Regions from separate parts of the Streptomyces sp. NPDC045021 genome, predicted to be linked through region 2. Evidence: riboswitches for the same ligand, from Rfam matches in the RefSeq annotation. Region 2 holds a riboswitch; each other region holds the start of a gene.
The links. Region 2 has a riboswitch for cobalamin ahead of AC07DC_RS25775 (cobalamin biosynthesis protein). Riboswitches for the same ligand answer to the same signal wherever they lie in the genome.

Region 1: it holds a riboswitch for cobalamin, as region 2 does, so the genes downstream of both, metE (5-methyltetrahydropteroyltriglutamate--homocysteine S-methyltransferase) here and AC07DC_RS25775 (cobalamin biosynthesis protein) in region 2, are expected to answer to the same signal.
Region 3: it holds a riboswitch for cobalamin, as region 2 does, so the genes downstream of both, AC07DC_RS33300 (prenyltransferase/squalene oxidase repeat-containing protein) here and AC07DC_RS25775 (cobalamin biosynthesis protein) in region 2, are expected to answer to the same signal.

Annotation. Positions count from the first base shown of each region.
Region 1 is NZ_JBWKIQ010000007.1:338,529-344,745, forward strand. Features, by position in the region: gene modA (molybdate ABC transporter substrate-binding protein) at 1-706, shown strand, start outside; gene AC07DC_RS23010 (ABC transporter permease) at 812-2,776, shown strand; gene AC07DC_RS23015 (cobalt-precorrin-6A reductase) at 2,923-3,669, shown strand; gene cobF (precorrin-6A synthase (deacetylating)) at 3,701-4,489, opposite strand; partial or broken gene AC07DC_RS23025 (DUF4430 domain-containing protein) at 4,571-4,681, opposite strand; cobalamin riboswitch at 5,001-5,190, shown strand; gene metE (5-methyltetrahydropteroyltriglutamate--homocysteine S-methyltransferase) at 5,376-6,217, shown strand, end outside.
Region 2 is NZ_JBWKIQ010000009.1:62,005-68,221, reverse strand. Features, by position in the region: gene cobN (cobaltochelatase subunit CobN) at 1-2,059, opposite strand, end outside; gene AC07DC_RS25780 (cobyric acid synthase) at 2,056-3,654, opposite strand; gene AC07DC_RS25775 (cobalamin biosynthesis protein) at 3,651-4,613, opposite strand; cobalamin riboswitch at 4,721-4,915, opposite strand; gene AC07DC_RS25770 (hypothetical protein) at 5,041-5,274, opposite strand; gene AC07DC_RS25765 (inorganic phosphate transporter) at 5,300-6,217, opposite strand, start outside.
Region 3 is NZ_JBWKIQ010000014.1:18,316-24,532, forward strand. Features, by position in the region: gene AC07DC_RS33290 (CbiQ family ECF transporter T component) at 1-964, opposite strand, end outside; gene AC07DC_RS33295 (SCO2322 family protein) at 937-1,632, opposite strand; gene AC07DC_RS33300 (prenyltransferase/squalene oxidase repeat-containing protein) at 1,632-2,840, opposite strand; cobalamin riboswitch at 2,970-3,096, opposite strand; gene AC07DC_RS33305 (MBL fold metallo-hydrolase) at 3,162-4,178, opposite strand; gene AC07DC_RS33310 (aldehyde dehydrogenase) at 4,281-5,765, shown strand; gene AC07DC_RS33315 (ferredoxin) at 5,765-5,998, shown strand; gene lanKC (class III lanthionine synthetase LanKC) at 6,164-6,217, shown strand, end outside.

The sequences.
Region 1 (6,217 bases), on a different contig from region 2:
CTCCACGGCGACCCCCTCCGCCACCACCACCGGAGCGCCCAAGGCCGCACTGACGGTACTTGCCGCCTCCTCGCTGACCGATGTCTTCAAGACCGCCGGTGCCGCGTACGAGAAGAGCCACCCGGGCACGACGGTGAAGTTCTCCTTCGCCGGCTCGCAGGAGCTCGCCGCACAGGTCAAGCAGGGCGCTCCGGCCGACGCCCTGGTCACCGCGGACACCAGGACCATGGACGGTCTGAAGTCCGACACCGGCACCCCGGCGATCATCGCCAAGAACCGCCTGGTGATCGCCACCGGCGAGGGCAACCCCCTGAAGATCACGGCCCTCAAGGACCTGGCCGACACCAAGTTCAAGGTCGTGCTGGCCGCGCCCACGGTCCCGGTCGGCCGGTACAGCAAGCAGGTACTCGACGCGCAGAAGGTCGTGGTCAAGCCGGTCTCGCAGGAGCCGAACGTCCGCGCCGTGCTGAGCAAGGTCGAGCTCGGTGAGGCCGACGCCGGCATCGTCTACGCCACCGACGCCGCCACCGCCACGAACAAGGTCGACGCGATCGAGATCCCCGACGCGCAGAACGCCGTCGCCTCGTACCCGGCCGCTACCTTGAAGACCTCCAAGAACAGCGAGGCCGCCGCCGCGTTCGTGGCATGGCTGAGCACCCCCGAAGCACAGAAGATCCTGCAGGCGGCGGGCTTCCAGCAGCCGTAGTCCTGTGAGGAGGCGGTAGCTCCCCCTACCGCGAGGGCTGTCCGGATCGGGGGACCGGACAGCCCTGCTCTCTGCCTTCACCTGCCCCGACCCCAGGAACCGCCGATGAGACGCCTCCACAGCCGAGCACGCGGCGCGCGCACCCCGGTCGCGCTGGCACTGCCCGCGCTGATCGCGATCGCGTTCCTACTGATGCCGCTGGTCGGCATCCTGTACCGCACCGACTGGGGTGACATCGGCACCCATCTGACCAGCCCCGACGTCACCACCGCGCTGAAACTGTCACTGCTGGTGTCGTTCTGGGCGCTGGGACTGTCGCTGGTGCTCGGGGTGCCGCTGGCGTGGCTGCTGGCGCGGGTCGACTTCCCCGGCAAATCGCTGGTGCGCTCCCTCGTACTGCTGCCGATGGTGCTGCCGCCCACGGTGGGCGGTGTCGCGCTCCTGCTGGGTTTCGGACGGCGCGGACTGCTCGGGCCCTGGTTGGAGAACACGTTCGGGATCGTGCTGCCGTTCCACACCTCCGGGGCGGTGGTCGCGGCGACCTTCGTGGCGATGCCGTTCCTGATCATCAGCCTGGAGGGGACCCTGGCGGGACTGCGCCCCAGCTACGAGGAGACCGCAGCCTCGCTGGGCGCCTCGCCGGTGCGGGTGTTCCTCACCGTCACGCTGCCCATGGTCGCCCCCGGACTGGTGGCGGGCGCGGCACTGACCTGGGCGCGCGCGCTCGGCGAGTTCGGCGCGACCATCACCTTCGCCGGCAACCTCCCCGGCACCACCCAGACCCTGCCCCTTGAGGTCTATCTGCTCCTTCAGGACTCACCGGAAGCGGCCACGTCCGTCTCCCTGTTGCTACTCGTGATCGCGATGGCCGTGCTGATCGCACTGCGCGGCCGCTGGGCCGGTGGGGCGGTGGCCCGCGAACACAGCTCCGCGCGGCCGGTGGACGACGGGCCGCAGCAGGCCGACGCCTTCGCGGACTCGCCCACCGCGGAGAAGCCGCCCGCGCTCGCGCCGAAAACCCTTGCCGCACCGGAGCGTTGGTCGCTGCACACCGACGTCACCGGCTTCAACCAGCTCACCCTGGACGCGGAACCCGGCACCACCATCGCCGTCGTCGGACCCAACGGCGCCGGGAAGACCACGCTGTTGCGCGCGCTCCTCGGCCTCACGCCCCGCGCGCACGCCGAACTGCGCCTCGGCGGCACCGACGTCACGACCCTGCCGCCGCACAAGCGCGGTGTCGCCTGGGTCCCGCAGGACGGCGCGCTCTTCCCGCATCTGACCGCACTGTCCAACACGGCCTACGGTCTGCGCTCCCATCACGTTTCGCGGGCCGAGGCACGCCGCACCGCCCGGCAGTGGCTCGACCGGCTCGGCGTCGGTCACCTCGCCCACCGCAAACCCGCACAGCTCTCCGGCGGCCAGGCCCAACGCGTCGCCCTCGCCCGTGCGCTGGCGGCCCGCCCCCGGCTGCTGCTCCTCGACGAACCGCTGGCCGCACTCGACCAGACCACCCGCGCCCACGTCCGGCACACCCTGCGCACCCACCTCGACGGCTTCGGCGGCGTGTGCCTGATCGTCACCCACGACCCGGTCGAAGCCGTCGCCCTGGCCGACCGCGTGCTCGTCCTCGAGGACGGCCGCGCTCTCCAGGACGCCTCCCCCGCCGAAGTCACCCGGCACCCCCGCTCCCCCTGGGTCGCCCGGATGCTCGGCCGCAACGCGTGGCCCGGTACGGCGACCACCGACGGCCTGGCACTGGCCGGCGGCGGACAGCTCGTCGTCGCCGACACCCTCACCGCCGGGGCGCGGGCCCTGGCGATCATCGCGCCGGAGGCCGTCTCCGTCCACCGCGACAGACCCGGCGGCAGCCCCCGTAACGTCTGGCCCGGCACGATCCGCGAGATCACCTCCGCCGGCAGCCGTCTGCGCCTCCTCGTCACCTCCGACCACGCGCCCGACCTCGTCGCCGAGATCACCCCCCAGGCCGCCGCCGAACTGGGCCTCACCGACGGCACGTCGGTCTGGACCAGCGTCAAGGCCACCGAGGTCACCCTCGTCACCCTCTGACGGACGGATAAACTGCGACGCCGTCCCCGTGGGCCGTTCCCACAAGGCCCAGGACCCCGCGGACACGGCAACGCGCATCACACCGACATACCGACATACCGACACGGCGGACCCGCCGGACGCGGCGAGGGAAGTGAACGGCGAAGGTGACACGACATGTGCTCATCCTGGGCGGCACCACTGAAGCGCGCCGTCTGGCGGCGGTGCTGGCCGCCGATCCCGCGCTGCGGGTGACCAGCTCGCTGGCAGGGCGGGTGGCCGAGCCGCGACTGCCCGCCGGCGAGGTGCGGATCGGCGGGTTCGGAGGGTCGGACGCGCTGGGCCGCTGGCTGGCCGAGCACGCCGTCGACGCGCTGATCGACGCCACCCATCCCTTCGCCGGCACCATCAGCTTCCACGCCGCGCAGGCGGCGGCCACCGCTGACGTTCCCCTGCTCGCACTGCGCCGTCCCGGCTGGGTGGCCGGCCGGGACGACCGCTGGCACCTCGCGGACTCCTTGGACGAGGCGGCCTCGATGCTCCCGGGACTGGGCCGGCGGATCTTCCTGACCACCGGCCGGACCGGACTGGCGGCCTTTGCCGGAACGACCGGTCTGTGGTTCCTGGTCCGCTCGGTCGATGCCCCGGAACCACCGCTGCCGGAGCGGGCGGAAATCCTGCTCGACCGGGGGCCCTTCACTCTCGAAGGCGAGGCGGAACTGCTGCGCCGCCACCGCATCGACGTCCTCGTCACCAAGGACAGCGGCGGACCGGCCACCGCGGCGAAACTCACCGCCGCCCGCGAGGCCGGTGTCCCGGTCGTCGTCGTACGCCGCCCGCCGGTGCCCGACGGGGTTCCCGTGGCCGCGACGCCCGAGGAGGCCGCCGCGTGGCTGCGCACCGTGCCGGTGTGACCGTCACGGCACCGGCGGCCGGGTCAGCGGCTCAGGCCCCGTCGTGGTCACCGGCGGGGGTCCGGCGCAGCAGATAGGTGTCCATGATCCAGCCCTTGCGCTCGCGGGCTTCGGCGCGCAGCGACTGGATACGGTCCGAGACGTCGGCCAGCCGTCCCGAGACGAGGATCTCGTCCGGTGTGCCCAGATAGGCGCCCCAGTAGATGGTGACGTCGGCACCGTCGTCCGGGAGGTGGGCGAAGGCCTGGTGCGCGTCGAGCATGACGACGACGTCGTCGGCTCCTTCGGGGAAGCCTGTGGACAGCTGCCTGCCGGTGGTGATCTGTACGGGCCGTGCGGGCCGGTTCAGCCCGGTGCGGTGTTTGGCGGCCAGCGCCGCGACGCTGCTGATGCCGGGGATCACCTCGTAGGCGAACTCGACCGTCCCGCGGCCGAGCACGTCCTCCAGGATGCCCAGGGTGCTGTCGTACAGGGCGGGGTCGCCCCACACCAGGAAGGCGCCGCACTGGTCGTCCGCCAGCTCCGAGACGATGAAGTGCTCGTAGATGTCGGCCCGGCGATGGCGCCAGTCACCGACGGCCGACGCGTAGACCGGGGACGGCGCCGTACGGTCCCGGTCCGGGTCCTGGGCCGACACCAGCCGGTGCGGGCGCGTCACATGCTGTTCGATGATGTCGTGGCGCAGTTGGACGAGATCCGACTTCTCCTCGCCCTTGTCCAGGACGAAGAACACGTCGACCTGATTGAGCGCCTTGACCGCCTGCAGCGTCAGATGGTCCGGGTCGCCCGCGCCGATACCGATGACAAAGATCTTCCTCACGGGATCGAGTCTGCACCATACGGTCGGGGCCCGACGCCGCCGGGGGCGGCCTGCGGGCGGCCGCCCCCGGCGGGCCGGGTGTCAGAACGCGGTCAGGGTGAAGACGACCTTGTCACCGGTCCTGATGCGGAACTGGCAGCCGCCCACGGGGCTCGGGGTGCCGTTGACGGAGATGTTCCAGTACTCGGTGGCGCCCGCGGTGTCGGCGGCGAACGAGCACGTACGGCGGGCTCTCCGACTCGCAGCGCGGAACGCTGCTCACGGTTGCAGGTCAGCGCCGGATTCCCACCGGCTTTCCCCTCCCGCGGACGCATGAGGTTGTCGGCCCCGCCGCCCGTCGGACGGCCGAGGCCGGTCGCATCGTACGACCCGCCGCGCCTCGCGCACACCCCTGTTCCCGTGCGTTCCAGGCAGCCGTGGGGCCGGGACGAGGCGGTGTCTCATCTCACCGTCCGGTAGATGAACAATGCTGACCCGACCGCGGTTTTGGCCATAAGCTGGAAGGTGCAGCTGGTTCGCCCTGTCCGCCAGACAGGCGCGTCGCAAGAGGGAACCCGGTGAGATTCCGGGACTGCCCCGCAGCGGTGAGTGGGAACGACCGCCGTCATACGCACTGGGACCCGAGTGGGGATCTGGGAAGCGACGGCCAGTAGGTGTCTCGTGTCCGTACGAGACGCGCCCGCGAGTCCGAAGACCTGCCACTGCCCGCGCGCCCCCAACGGCGCACGGTGATTCCGGTGACCTCGAGGGCGGGTCGGAGTACACATCAGGCGGGCACGTGCGGCGTTTCGGCGCTTCAGCGACGTGGTTCCCGTCCGGTCTGTGGTCCCTTCGCGCCGTCGACTCTCCCGGGGTCGTATGGGAAATACTCGCGAAGGAGAGTTCCATGACCAGCACTTCCTCCACCGCACGGTCCACCGTGCACGGCTACCCCCGGCAGGGCCGGAACCGGGAGCTGAAGAAGGCGATCGAGGGCTACTGGAAGCGCACCGTCAGCGCCGACGCCCTGCGGAACGCGGCCGCCGAACTGCGCCGCACCAACTGGCGCCGGCTCGCCGACGCCGGCATCCAGGAGGTCCCGACCGGCGACTTCTCGTACTACGACCATGTCCTGGACACGAGCGTCATGGTCGGCGCGATTCCCGCCCGGCACCGCGCCGCGGTCGGCGCCGACGCCCTGGACGGGTATTTCGCGATGGCCCGCGGCACGCAGGACGTCGCGCCGCTGGAGATGACCAAATGGTTCGACACCAACTACCACTACCTGGTGCCCGAACTGGGCCCGGACACCACCTTCAACGCCGACTCCACCAAGCAGGTCGCCGAACTGAAGGAAGCACTCGCGCTCGGCCTCACCGCGCGCCCGGTGCTCGTCGGTCCGATCACGTACCTCCTGCTGGCCAAGCCCGCGCCAGGCGTCGCGGCGGACTTCGAACCGCTGACGCTCCTCGACCGGCTGCTGCCCGTGTACACCGCGGTGCTCGCCGATCTGCTCGCCGCCGGAGCCGAGTGGGTGCAGCTCGACGAGCCGGCCCTGGTCCAGGACCGCACCCCGGCGGAACTCAACGCCGCCGCCCGCACCTACCGCGTGCTGGGCGGTCTCACCGACCGGCCGAAGCTGCTGGTCGCGTCCTACTTCGACCGGCTGGACGAGGCCCTGCCGATCCTGGCCAAGGCTCCCATCGACGGGCTCGCGCTGGACTTCACCGGCCCCGCCGCGGCCAACCT
Region 2 (6,217 bases):
GCAGACCCGGCAGCGCCGCGCCGACGCCGCCCCAGACCTGGGAGGAGCGCAGGATGGCCAGCACCAGGTTGACGCGGGCCTCGCCGACGGGGCCGCCGCCGAGGATGTGCAGACCGTCGCGGATCTGAACGTCCTTGATCTCGCAGAGCCAGCCGTCGATGTGCATGACGAACTCGTCGAAGGCGTCCTCGTCGGGCTGGTCGTCCACATGCAGGTCGTGGTGGAGCTCGGCGGCCCGCACCAGCGTCCAGATCTGGCTGCGGACGGCCGGGGTCTTGGTCGGGTCCAGGTCGGAGACGAGCGCGTACTCGTCGAGGAGCTGTTCCAGCTTGGCGAGGTCGCCGTAGGTGTCGGCGCGCGCCATCGGCGGCACCAGGTGGTCGACGACGGTGGCGTGGCCGCGCCGCTTGGCCTGGGTGCCCTCGCCCGGGTCGTTGACGATGAACGGGTAGATCAGCGGCAGTTCGCCCAGCACCGCGTCCGGCGCGCAGCCCGCCGACAGGCCGAGGCCCTTGCCGGGCAGCCACTCCATCGTGCCGTGCTTGCCCATGTGGACGATCGCGTCGGCGCCGAACGTGTTGTCGAGCCAGCGGTAGGCCGCCATGTAGTGGTGCGAGGGCGGCATGTCCGGGTCGTGGTAGATCGCGATCGGGTTCTCGCCGAAGCCGCGCGGCGGCTGGATCATGACCACGACGTTCCCGAACTGCAGGGACGCCAGGACGATGTCCTCACCGTCGAGGTAGAGGGTGCCCGGCGGCTCTCCCCAGTGCTCCAGCATCCCCGCGCGCAGCTCGGGGTCGAGCGTCGCGAACCACCGCTGGTAGTCGGCGAGCGGGACCCGGGCCGGGGCGGCGGACAGCTGCTCCTCGGTGAGCCACTCGACGTCGTGGCCGCCGGCGGCGATCAGCCGGTGGATCAGCTCGTCGCCATTGTCCGGGTAGCCGTCGACGGTGTATCCGGCGCCGCGCAGCGCGTCCAGCAGGCCCACGGCCGAGGCGGGGGTGTCGAGGCCGACCGCGTTGCCGACCCGCGAGTGCTTGGTGGGGTACGCGGTGAAGACGACCGCGAGCTTCTTCTCCGGGTTCGGCTTGTGCTTGAGCACGGCGTGCCGGACCGCGATCCCGGCGACGCGCGCGGCGCGCTCGGGGTCGGCGACGTAGACCGGTACGTCGCCCTCGCCGGTCTCCTTGAAGGAGAACGGGACGGTGATCAGCCGGCCGTCGAACTCCGGGATCGCCACCTGCATCGCCGCGTCCATCGGCGACAGGGCCGCGTCGGAGGCTTCCCAGGCCGCGCGCGACGAGGTCAGGCACAGGCCCTGGAGGACCGGGATGTCCAGATCGGCGAGCGCGCCGATGTCCCAGGCCTCGTCGTCCCCGCCCGCCGAGGCGTCGGAGGCGCGGGTGCCGCCGGACGCCAGGACGGTGGCGACCAGCGCGTCCGCCCGGCCCAGCAGCGCGTACAGGCCGGCGTCGGCGCCGCGCAGCGTCCCGCAGTACACCGGCAGCGCGTTGGCGCCCTTCGCCTCGATCGCGGCGCAGAGCGTGTCCACGAAGCCGGTGTTCCCGGACAGCTCGTGGGCGCGGTAGAAGAGCACGCCGACGGTCGGGCGGCCCTCGGTGAACGGGTACGCGCCGTGCGTCCCGTACTGCGCCATGGTGGCCGGGGGTTCGAAGCCCTCGCCGGTCAGCAGCACCGTGTCCGACAGGAAGCGGGCCAGCTCCACCAGGTTCGCCGGGCCGCCCTCGACCAGATAGCGCAGCGCCTCCGCGACGACGCCCGCCGGAACCGAGGACTCCGCCATCAGTTCGGCGTCCGGCACCGACTCACCGCCGAGCAGCACCGTCGGGATGCCGGACGAGCGCAGTGCCGCGAGCCCCTCCTCCCAGGCGCGCTTGCCGCCGAGCAGCCGCACGACGGCGATGTCCGCGCCCTCGATCAGCGCGGCCAGGTCATCTGGGGTGACACGGGTCGGGTTGCCGATCCGGTACTCCGCGCCGGAGGCGCGGGCCGCCAGCAGGTCGGTGTCGGCGGTGGACAGAAGCAGAACGGTGGTCACGGTGCCCCCGGAGCAATGAAGGGTAGGCCGGCGGGTGCGCCGTCCTCGATGAGCCGCATGAGCGCGGCGGTGTCCGCGTGTTCTTCGATCAGGTCGCCGAGGCGGTCGAGCTGTTCCTCGCGCAGCGCCCCGAAGGAGGTGTCGGGGGCGGGGACGAAGCGGCGGCCGGCCTGTTCGGCGATCCGGCGCAGGAAGGCGCGGCGGAAGCCGTCGCTCTCCAGCGAGCCGTGCCAGTGGGTGCCCCAGACGGCGCCCGCCCGGCAGCCGTCCAGCGCCTGGCTCCGGTCGCCGGTCATGAACGGCCCGTCGCCGCCGAGCACTTCGGCGACCCCGTGGTGGATCTCGTACCCCTCGACCGGTTCGCCGAGCGCCTCGCCGACCGGCCTGGCCAGGGTCTTCCGCGCCGCAAACCGGACGCGGACGGGCAGCAGTCCGAGCCCGTCCACCCGGCCGGCGCGCGACTCGATCTCGTCCTCGATGCTCTCGCCGAGGATCTGGTAGCCGCCGCAGATGCCCAGCACCGGACGGCCTTCCGCGGCCCGCCGGACGATCGCGTCGGCGAGCCCGCGCTCGCGCAGCCAGGCCAGCGCCCTGACGGTGCCCCGGGTGCCGGGCAGCACCACCAGGTCGGCGTCGGCGAGTTCCTGGGGCCGGTCGACGAAGCGCACGACGACGCCCGGTTCCGCGGCCAGCGCGTCGACGTCCGTGAAGTTCGACATCAGCGGTACGGCGACGACCGCGACCCGCAGGATGTCCTCGCCGTGCGGCGGGGTGACGACCGACTCCCGTACGGTGCCGCGCATCGAGACCCGCAGCCCGTCCTCCTCGTCGATGCCCAGCCCGTGCGCGAACGGCAGCACGCCGAGCACGGACCGCCCGGTCAGTCCGCGCAACATGTCCAGGCCCGGCTCCAGCAGCGAGACGTCGCCGCGGAACTTGTTGACGAGGTAGCCGCAGACCAGCTCCTGGTCCTCGGCGCTCAGCAGCGCCGTCGTGCCGAAGAACGAGGCGAAGACGCCGCCCCGGTCGATGTCCCCGACCACCACGACCGGCAGGCGCGCCGCGCGGGCCAGGCCCATGTTCACGATGTCGTTGTGCCGCAGGTTGATCTCGGCCGGACTGCCCGCCCCTTCACAGATCACCGCGTCATACGTGCCCCGCAGTTCGGCCAGGCACTCCACGACGACGGGGAGCAGTGTGGACTGTTTCCCGCCGTACGGTGTTTTCCCGGGGGACGACCCCCCGGACCCCCCGTGATACCCGCGGGCGCTCATCTCTCCCACCGGCTTGCCGAGCAGCACCACCTGGCTGCTGCTGTCGCTGCCGGGCTTGAGCAGCACCGGGTTCATCAACGCGGTCGGCTCGACGCGGGCCGCCTGGGCCTGCATGGCCTGCGCCCGCCCGATCTCCGCGCCCTCGCGCGTCACGAACGAGTTGAGCGACATGTTCTGCGCCTTGAACGGGGCGACCTTCACGCCCTGCCGGACCAGCCACCGGCAGATGCCCGCCGTGACGACGCTCTTGCCCGCGTCGGACGTGGTCCCGGCAACCAGCAGCCCTCCGCCGGTACGGCCTGTGCCGCGCGTACTGCTCATCGGGTTCCTTCCTCGGTGGATGCCGACAGCGCCGTGACGGCCAGCCGTCCGCCGACGCAGACCGCCAGCGTCAGCAGGCCGACGCGGCGGGAGAGCCGTACGGCGCGGGCGATGTCGGTGACCTCGGGCGGACGGTTGCCGGCGCCCAGCACGGCGCGGTGCTCGACGCGGCCGGCGTAGGCGAGCGTGCCGCCGAGCCGGACGCCCAGCGCGCCCGCGAAGGAGGCTTCGACGGGGCCCGCGTTGGGGCTGGGGTGGCCGGCGGCGTCGCCGCGCCAGACGCGCACGGCACCGCGCGGGTCGGGGCCCGCGAGCGCGGCCAGGACGGCGGTCAGCCGGGCGCCCGGCCAGCCGACGACGTCGTCGAGGCGGGCGGAGGCCCAGCCGAACCGGCGGTAGCGCGGCGACTTGTGGCCGGCCATCGCGTCCAGGGTGTTGACGGCGCGGAAGCCGACGAGCCCCGGCACGCCGCCGAGCGCGCCCCACACCAGGGCGCCCACGACGGCGTCCGAGGTGTTCTCCGCCACGGACTCCACGACGGCCCGCGCGATCTGTTGGGCGTCCAGGGAGTGCGGGTCGCGGCCGCACAGGTTCGGCAGCCGCTCGCGGGCCACTTCGAGGTCGCCCGCCTCCAGCGCCGAGGCGACGGCCAGCGCCTCGCGGCCCAGCGAGGTGCCGCCCAGTACCGACCAGGTGGCGGCCGCGGTCAGGGCGACGGTGGCGGCGGGGGAGGAGCGTACGGCCCGTGCGGCGAGCGCGGCGGCGGCGGTCGCGCCGCCCGCGCAGAGCAGGGTGTACAGCGCGCCGTTGCCGCGGTGGTCGCGCCACAGCCGGCGTTCTGCGGCGGCCGCGGCGCGGCCGAACGCGGCGACCGGGTGGCCGCGGCGGGGGTCGCCCGCGATCAGGTCGCCGAGGTGGCCGAGAGCGGCGCCGCACGCGAAGGCGTGTCCGGCTCGCACGGCGTCAGCCCGCCGTCACGCCTCGACGGGACAGGGCCTGGGGATCCGGTGGGGTACGACGGCGGCCGGGCATGGCAGGAGTCCTCACTCAGGGTCCGCGCCCTGGTTCGACGTGACCGGCGGTTGAGAGTCTCCTGGCTCCCGGATCCGCGCACCCCGGGTCTTCCGGCCGATCGCTCGGCCGTGACGTTCGGGTTGGGGTGCACTCCCCGGTGACAGTGGCGGGACCGCGCCGGATTCACACCGGACTTCCTCTCCTACCGCCGTATGGCATCGGGCAGTCCACCACGTGCCGCGAACCCCGTCAACTCACCGTTGACCTGCGACGGAAGATGTGCGAAGGCCCACACCCGCGGGGTCGCGGATGCGGGCCTGCACTGATGGCGCGCCGTGGTCGCAAGACGATCAGGCGTTGATCGGTCGTCGGTCAGGCGACGATCAGGAAGATGCCGTACGCGACGGCCGCCGCGCAGAGCGCGAAGCACGCGTAGGCGCCGGTCCGGGTCAGGACGGCGGCACCGCTGGACGCGGCGGCCCCGTCCGTGCCGGACTCCCGCTTGGCGAGCCCGACGATGCCGAGGGTGAAGACGCCCACCAGCCCGATGGTCACCGCGAGGGTGACGCCGAGGACGGTACCGAGGGCCTGCCAGTCGATCTGCATGGTGCTGATTCCTTCCGGGCCGGGATCAGGCCGTGGCCGGTGCGGCGTCGGCGGGGGTGACGACGGCCGCGGGAGCCGGAATGGTCGCGGCGAGCGGGGCGACGAGGCCCGCCGGCGGCGGGGAGACGGCCGCGATGGCGGCGGTGACCGCGCCCTGCGGCTCGACCGGCAGCTCGTTGACGTTGCTGTGGTCGATGGGCTTGCGGCGCGAGGCGAGCCAGATCGCGGTGCAGGCGACGAGCGCCAGGACGGCGACCGCGGTGATGCCCCACGAGCCCTGGTCGGCCAGCAGCGCGGCACCGGCGGCCACCAGGCCGGCGGCGGGCAGCGTCAGGCCCCAGGCGGCGACCATGCGGCCGGCGGTGCTCCAGCGGACCACCGCGCCCTTGCGGCCGACGCCGGAACCCATCACGGAGCCCGAGCAGACCTGGGTGGTGGAGAGCGCGAAACCGAGGTGCGAGGAGGCCAGGATGGTGGCCGCGGCGCCGGTCTGGGCGGCGAAGCCCTGCGGCGCCTCGATGTCGGTGAGGCCCTTGCCCATGGTGCGGATGATCCGCCAGCCGCCGAGGTAGGTGCCGAGCGCGATGGCGGTGCCCGCCGAGACGATGACCCACATCGGCGGGTCGGCGTGCGGGGCGACGACTCCGCCGGTGATCAGCGCGAGGGTGATGACGCCCATGGTCTTCTGCGCGTCGTTGGTGCCGTGCGCGAGCGAGACCAGGCCGGCCGAGGCGATCTGCCCGGCCCGGTACCCCTTGGCGGTCGCCTTCGGGTCGCTGTTGCGGCCGATCCGGTAGGTGAGCCGGGTGGCGAGCATCGCCGCCAGGCCCGCGACGACCGGGGCGGCGAGCGCCGGGATCAGGACCTTCATGACGACCTTGTCGCCGTTGACGCCATGGGCGCCGACGGAGACCAGGGTCGCGCCGATGAGGCCGCCGAACAG
Region 3 (6,217 bases), on a different contig from region 2:
CCAGCCAGGCCCGCGCGCCCCACCGGTCGGGCCGGTAGCGGCTGCGGATCGAACGCCGGCCGCCGAGCCGCAGCCCCGCCAGCGCCGAGACCAGACCGAGCAGCAGCACCGGCACGCCGTACCCGGCGCCGGACGCGGACAGCAGCGCGTACGTCCCCGCGCACACCCCGAGCAGCCCGCCCAGCGTCAGCGCGGCCGTCGTCCTGCGTATCCCGGCCGGCACCTCGGCGGAGCGGCCGTACCCGCGGGCGTCCATCGCGGCGGCCAGCGCCACCGACCGCTCCAGCGCCCCTTCCAGGACGGGCAGCCCGACCTGGAGCAGCGCCCGCACCCCGCGGTCGTCACGCCCCCGCAGCCGGCGGGCGGCGCGCAGCCGCTGCACATCGGTGACGAGGTTCGGCGCGAAGGTCATCGCCACGACGACCGCGACACCCGCCTCGTACAGCGCGCCCGGCAGCGACTTGAGCAGCCGCGCCGGGTTGGCGAGCGCGTTCGCCGCGCCCACGCAGACCAGCAGCGTGGCCAGCTTCATGCCGTCGTAGAGCGCGAACAGCAGACCCTCCGCGGTCACCTTCCCGCCCAGCCTGACGCCCCGCGCCCAGTCGGGCAGCGGAACCTCGGGCAGCGTGAAGAGCGTGTGGGTCCCGGGGATCGGCGAGCCGAGCAGCACCGCGAAGGCCAACCGGATCGCGAGCACCACCAGGCCCAGCTTCAGGAACGCCCCGTACGACCGCGCCCACGGCGCGTCCGTGCGGCGGGCGGCCACCACGTAGCCCGCGACCGCGACCAGCAGCAGGAGCAGCAGCGGATTGGTGGTCCTGGACGCCGCCGTCGCCAGCCCCAGCGCCCACAGCCACCACGCCCCGGCGTGCAGCGCGGTCGACCGGGTGACGGTGGCGGCCCGGCGGCCGCCGGTCTCCCGTCGTGCCCCGGTGTTCATCCGCGCCGGCGGCGGGCCTGCCAGAGGGCCGCCCCGCCGAGGGCGAGGACGGCGGCGATACCCGCGAACACGCCGACCGAGGGGCCGCCGTCGTCACTTCCATCGCCGCCGGCGTCGCCCGACGCCTGAGGTGCGGGCGTCTTCGACGTCGATGTCGTACCCGTACCGCCGCCGGACGAGACGGGCTCGCCGCAGCCGGTCTTCGGGTAGCCGGCCACCGCGCACACCATGCCGGCGGAGTTGTAGCGCAGCGGTTTGGCGACGGCGGCCAGCGCGTCGGCGCCCGTCGCGTCACCCGGGACCTGGGCGCAGGCGGTACGGGGCGCGGGCGGCGCCGCGCCGCCGCCCGCGTCGGCGGCGGTGCCGAAGTCCAGGACGAGCGCGATGCGCTTGGTGCCGCCCTTGGGCGGGGTGCCCGCGCAGATCGCGGCGAACGTGGTGGCGCCGGGGACGTCACGCGGCTTCGACGCGTCCTGGGCCTCGGCGCCGGCCGCGAAGCGCCAACCCTCCATGGCCCCGTCGTCGGGCCGGTCCAGCGCGGGACCGGTCTGCGCGTACGTCCAGGTGTCGCCGGAACGCTGCCAGAACGACCAGTAGCGGTACGCGGTGGCCTGCGCGGGCAGGACGGAGACCGCGAGCAGCGCGCCGAGCGCCAGCAGGACGGCGAGTACCCGCAGCCGGGGGCGCGGCATCAGCCCTGCTTCTTCTTGCGGCCGCTGATGAGGAAGCCGACGCCGACGCTGGCGACGAAGAAGACGCCGACGATCCACCAGGTGGCGGCGGAGCCGGACTTGTCGTCCTTCTTGTCGGCCTTGTCGGAAGCCGACGGGCTCGCGCTCGCGGCGGCGGCCGGCTTCGGGCCGAGGTTGGTGAGCTGCTGGACGAGATCCGCGCCGCCTGCGCTCTTCGGGTCGTTGCCCGTCGCGTGCGCGGCGAGGACCAGCTGCGACAGGGCCGCGGGGTTGCCCTTCGACCAGACGGCGGAGTTCTTCGCGAGCCAGTCGTACGACGTCTTCGCGGTGTCGAGGTTGCCGCCGGAGGCCAGCGCGATCACGGCGTCGGCGGTGGTGCCGTAGTCCGGGGTCGGCTTGTCCGCGCCCGGGGTGACGGCGGTCAGGTGCGCGCCGCCCGCGGCTAGCTGGGTGGTCAGGTACGCGGCGCCGGCCGAGGCCGAACCGGCCGCGTCGAGCGTCTTGAAGGCGTCGGGAGAGGCGCAGTCCGGGGCCTTCGCGGCCACGTTCGCGGTCGGCGCGGTGATGACGAAGCCCGCGCCGCGGGCGCCGCGCACCGCGTCGGCGGTGGCCTTGGCGTTCACCGTGAGCTTGCCGTTCATCGGGTAGCCGAAGGCGCCGCGGTCGGCGGCCTTGGCGTCGCAGCCGAACTGGAAGGCCTTGAGGCTGTCCTGCGACGCCTTCACGTCCTGCTTGACGGCCGCCAGCGCGCCGATCACGACCCCGGTGGAGTCCGGGTCGGAGGCGCCGCCGGGGTTGTACGACCAGCCGCCGTCCTTGTTGCGCACCGACGCCAGCCAGTCGGTGGCCTTCTTCACGGCGGAGTCCTTGCCGCCCAGTGCGGTGAGCGCCTGCACGGCGATGCCCGTCGCGTTGGTGTCCTCCGTCTTGGGGTCGCAGACCTTCGCCGTGTCGGCCCGGTACGAGGGGAAGCCGCCGTCGGCGCACTGCTGTCCGGTGAGCCAGGCCACGGCGCTGTCGGCCGGCTTCACCCCGGCGGTGTCCAGCGCCAGCAGCGCGTACGACTGCCGCCACACCCCGTCGTACGTCGGGTCCCCGGTGCCGTAGAGACCGGACGGCAGCGGGGTGTCGGCGGAGGCCGCGGGCACCGCGGCCATACCGAGCACGGTGGCGGCGGCGAGCGCGGCAGCGCTGCGACGGAGGTTCATGAGGGGTTGATGCCTTTCGCTGAGCGGGTGCGTGGCCGGGCGCACCGCTGCGAGCCCGCGCGCTGCGCGGGGCACCGGGCTCCGGCTCCGTTACCTCGACGGTGCCGGTCACCGCGCTTGCCTGGACCGGGAGCCGCTCCCGTCCGCGCGGGTACTCCGACTCGCCGCCCCTGCCCTGGGGGACGGCTCACGGTTGCGGGTCAGTGCCGGATTCGCGCCGGCTTCCCCCGCTCGGACGTGGATGGAATTGTCCCGAACATCGTATGCCCTGCGGGTGGCGCTCCCGGTCCCGGCCCGCCCGCGCCCCGGCCGCCCGTTCCGTCAGACCGCCTGGTACGTGACCGGGTCGGAGCCGGGGACGGCCTCGGCGCGGCCGGCCTTCACCAGTCGCCGCAGATGGGCCTCGGCCTCGGAGACGGCGATGTTGCGGGAGCCGAACGGGATCTGCTCCCAGGGGCGGTTCCACTCCATGACCTCGGCGAGCTGCCAGGGCGTCCGCGGCGACTCGGTGATCAGCGCCCGCAGCCCGGCCAGCCGCTCCTCGTGGTGGTCGAGCAGCTCCCGCACCCGGCCCGCCGCGTCCTTGAACGCGTACTGGTGGGCGGGCAGCACCTCGTCGGGGTCGAGCCGGCCGATGCGCTCCAGGGAGGCGAGGTAGTCGCCGAGCGGATCGGTCTCGACCTCGTCGTCGGGGTCCTCGTACAGCCCGATGTGCGGGGAGATCCCCGGCAGCAGATGGTCGCCGGAGAAGAGCCGCCGGCTCTCCTCCAGGAACAGGCAGACGTGCCCGGGGGTGTGGCCGGGCGTCCAGATGGCGCGCAGCCGCCGCCCGGCGAGGTCCACGAGCTCGCCGGGGACGATGTCGCGGTCCGGAAGCGCCGGCCGCAGCCCCGGCAGGGTGCTCATGCGGCCCGATTCGCGGGCGGCGCGCAGCGGGGCGATGTGCTCCTCGGGGGCGCCGGCGGCGGTGAGTTTGGCGGTCATGTACGTCAGCCAGCGGGCCGGCTCCGCGGACCGGGTGCGGCGTACGACGTCCGCGTCGGCCGAGTGCATCGCGATCCAGGCACCGGAGACCTCACGGACCTGCGCGGAGAGCCCGTGGTGGTCGGGGTGGTGGTGGGTGATGAGGACGCCGTGCACCTCGGGCACGGAGGTGCCCGCCTCGACGAGGCCGGCCTCCAGCGCGGCGTACGAGTCCGGGTCGTCCCAGCCGGTGTCGATCAGTACGGGACCGCGGTCGGTGTCCAGGAGATGGACGAGCGTGTGGCCGAGGGGGTTGTCGGGGATCGGGACCGGGATGCTCCAGACCCCTCCGCCGTGGTCGGTCACGCGCACCATCTGGTCCCCTCTCGCCGACGAAGTCATTGCCCACTATAACTAGAACTGGTATCAGTTCTGAAACAGCGTCAGGTATGGGCCGACCCGCAGGAGGCACCAGTAATGACCGACCTCATCGAACACGGACAGCTGTTCATCGGCGGGGAGTTGGTGGACCCGCTCGGCAGCGAGACCATCGAGGTCATCTCCCCGCACACCGAGCAGGTCATCGGGCGGGTGCCGCACGCCTCCCGCGCCGACGTGGACCGGGCCGTCGCCACCGCCCGCAAGGCCTTCGACGAGGGCCCGTGGCCGCGGATGACGCTCGACGAGCGGATCGCCGTCGTCACCCGCATCAAGGACGCGATCGCCGTCCGGTACGACGAGATAGGCCGTCTCATCAGCTCCGAGAACGGCTCGCCCTACTCGTGGAGCATCCTCGCCCAGGCGCTCGGCGCGATGATGGTCTGGGACGCGGCGATCACCGTCGCCCGCGACTTCCCCTACGAGGAGCACCGCACCGGCGTCCTCGGCCCGATCCTGGTCCGCCGCGAGCCCGTCGGGGTCGTCGCGGCCGTGGTGCCGTGGAACGTCCCGCAGTTCACCGCCGCCGCCAAGCTGGCGCCCGCGCTGCTCACCGGCTGCACCGTCGTGCTGAAGCCGTCGCCGGAGACCCCGCTCGACGCCTACGTGCTGGCCGAGATCACCAAGGAGGCCGGGCTGCCCGAGGGCGTGCTGTCCATCGTGGCGGCCGACCGCGAGGTCAGCGAGTACCTGGTCGGCCACCCCGGCGTCGACAAGGTGTCGTTCACCGGCTCGGTCGCGGCCGGCCGACGGGTGATGGAGGTCGCGTCCCGCAACCTCACCCGCGTCACCCTGGAACTGGGCGGCAAGTCCGCCGCCGTCATCCTCCCGGACGTGGACCTGGACACCGCCGTCCCCGGCATCACCTCGGCCGCCTGGATGAACAACGGCCAGGCGTGCGTGGCCCAGACCAGGATCCTCGCGCCGCGCTCCCGCTACGACGAGATCGCCGAGCGCTTCGCGGCGGCCGCCTCCGCGCTGGTCGTCGGCGACCCGCTCGACCCGGCGACCGAAGTCGGTCCGCTGGTGGCCAAGCGCCAGCAGCAGCGCTCGCTCGACTACATCAGGATCGGCCAGGAGGAGGGCGCCAAGATCCTGACCGGCGGCAGCCGTCCGGCCGGCCTGGACACCGGCTGGTACGTCGAACCGACGCTCTTCGGCGATGTCAGCAACTCCATGCGGATCGCCCGCGAGGAGATCTTCGGCCCGGTCATCTGCCTGCTCCCGTACGACGACGAGGCCGAGGCGCTGCGGATCGCCAACGACTCCGAGTTCGGGCTCTCCGGCAGCGTCTGGACCGCCGATGTCGAGCACGGCATCGACGTCGCCCGCCAGGTCCGCACCGGCACGTTCTCGGTGAACACCTTCAGTCTCGACATGCTCGGCCCGTTCGGCGGCTACAAGAACTCCGGTGTGGGCCGGGAGTTCGGCCCCGAGGGGTTCGGCGAGTACCTGGAACACAAGATGATCCACCTGCCGGCCGGCTACCGGCCGGGGGCCGGTACGGCGGGGGCGGAGGGCTGATGGGCGACCGCTGGCACATCGAGGTGGACCGCTCGGTCTGCATCGGCTCCGGCATGTGCGTGAGCGCGGCCCCCGACGGCTTCGCCCTCGACAGCGCCCGGCAGTCCCACCCGACGTCCGCCGAGGCCGACGCCTCCGAGCTGGTGCTGGAGGCGGCCGAGAGCTGCCCGGTGGAGGCGATCACCATCACCCTGCTCGCCACCGGGGAGCCCGTCTTCCCCCCCGAGGAGTAGCGGAACAGCTGTCCAACCGCAGGTCAGAACAGCTCCTGACCTGCGGTTGGACACTCGTGCATTCCGCACATGTGCGTTCTGCACGGGTGTTTCGTTACGGACGCGACTGTTCCCCGTTTCGGCCACGTGAAAATCTCAACACCTCACGGCCGGAGGGGGAGAGCCATGGACAAGCGGTACGAGGTCTTCTGCCTAGTCGACAGGTATTTCTACGAGACC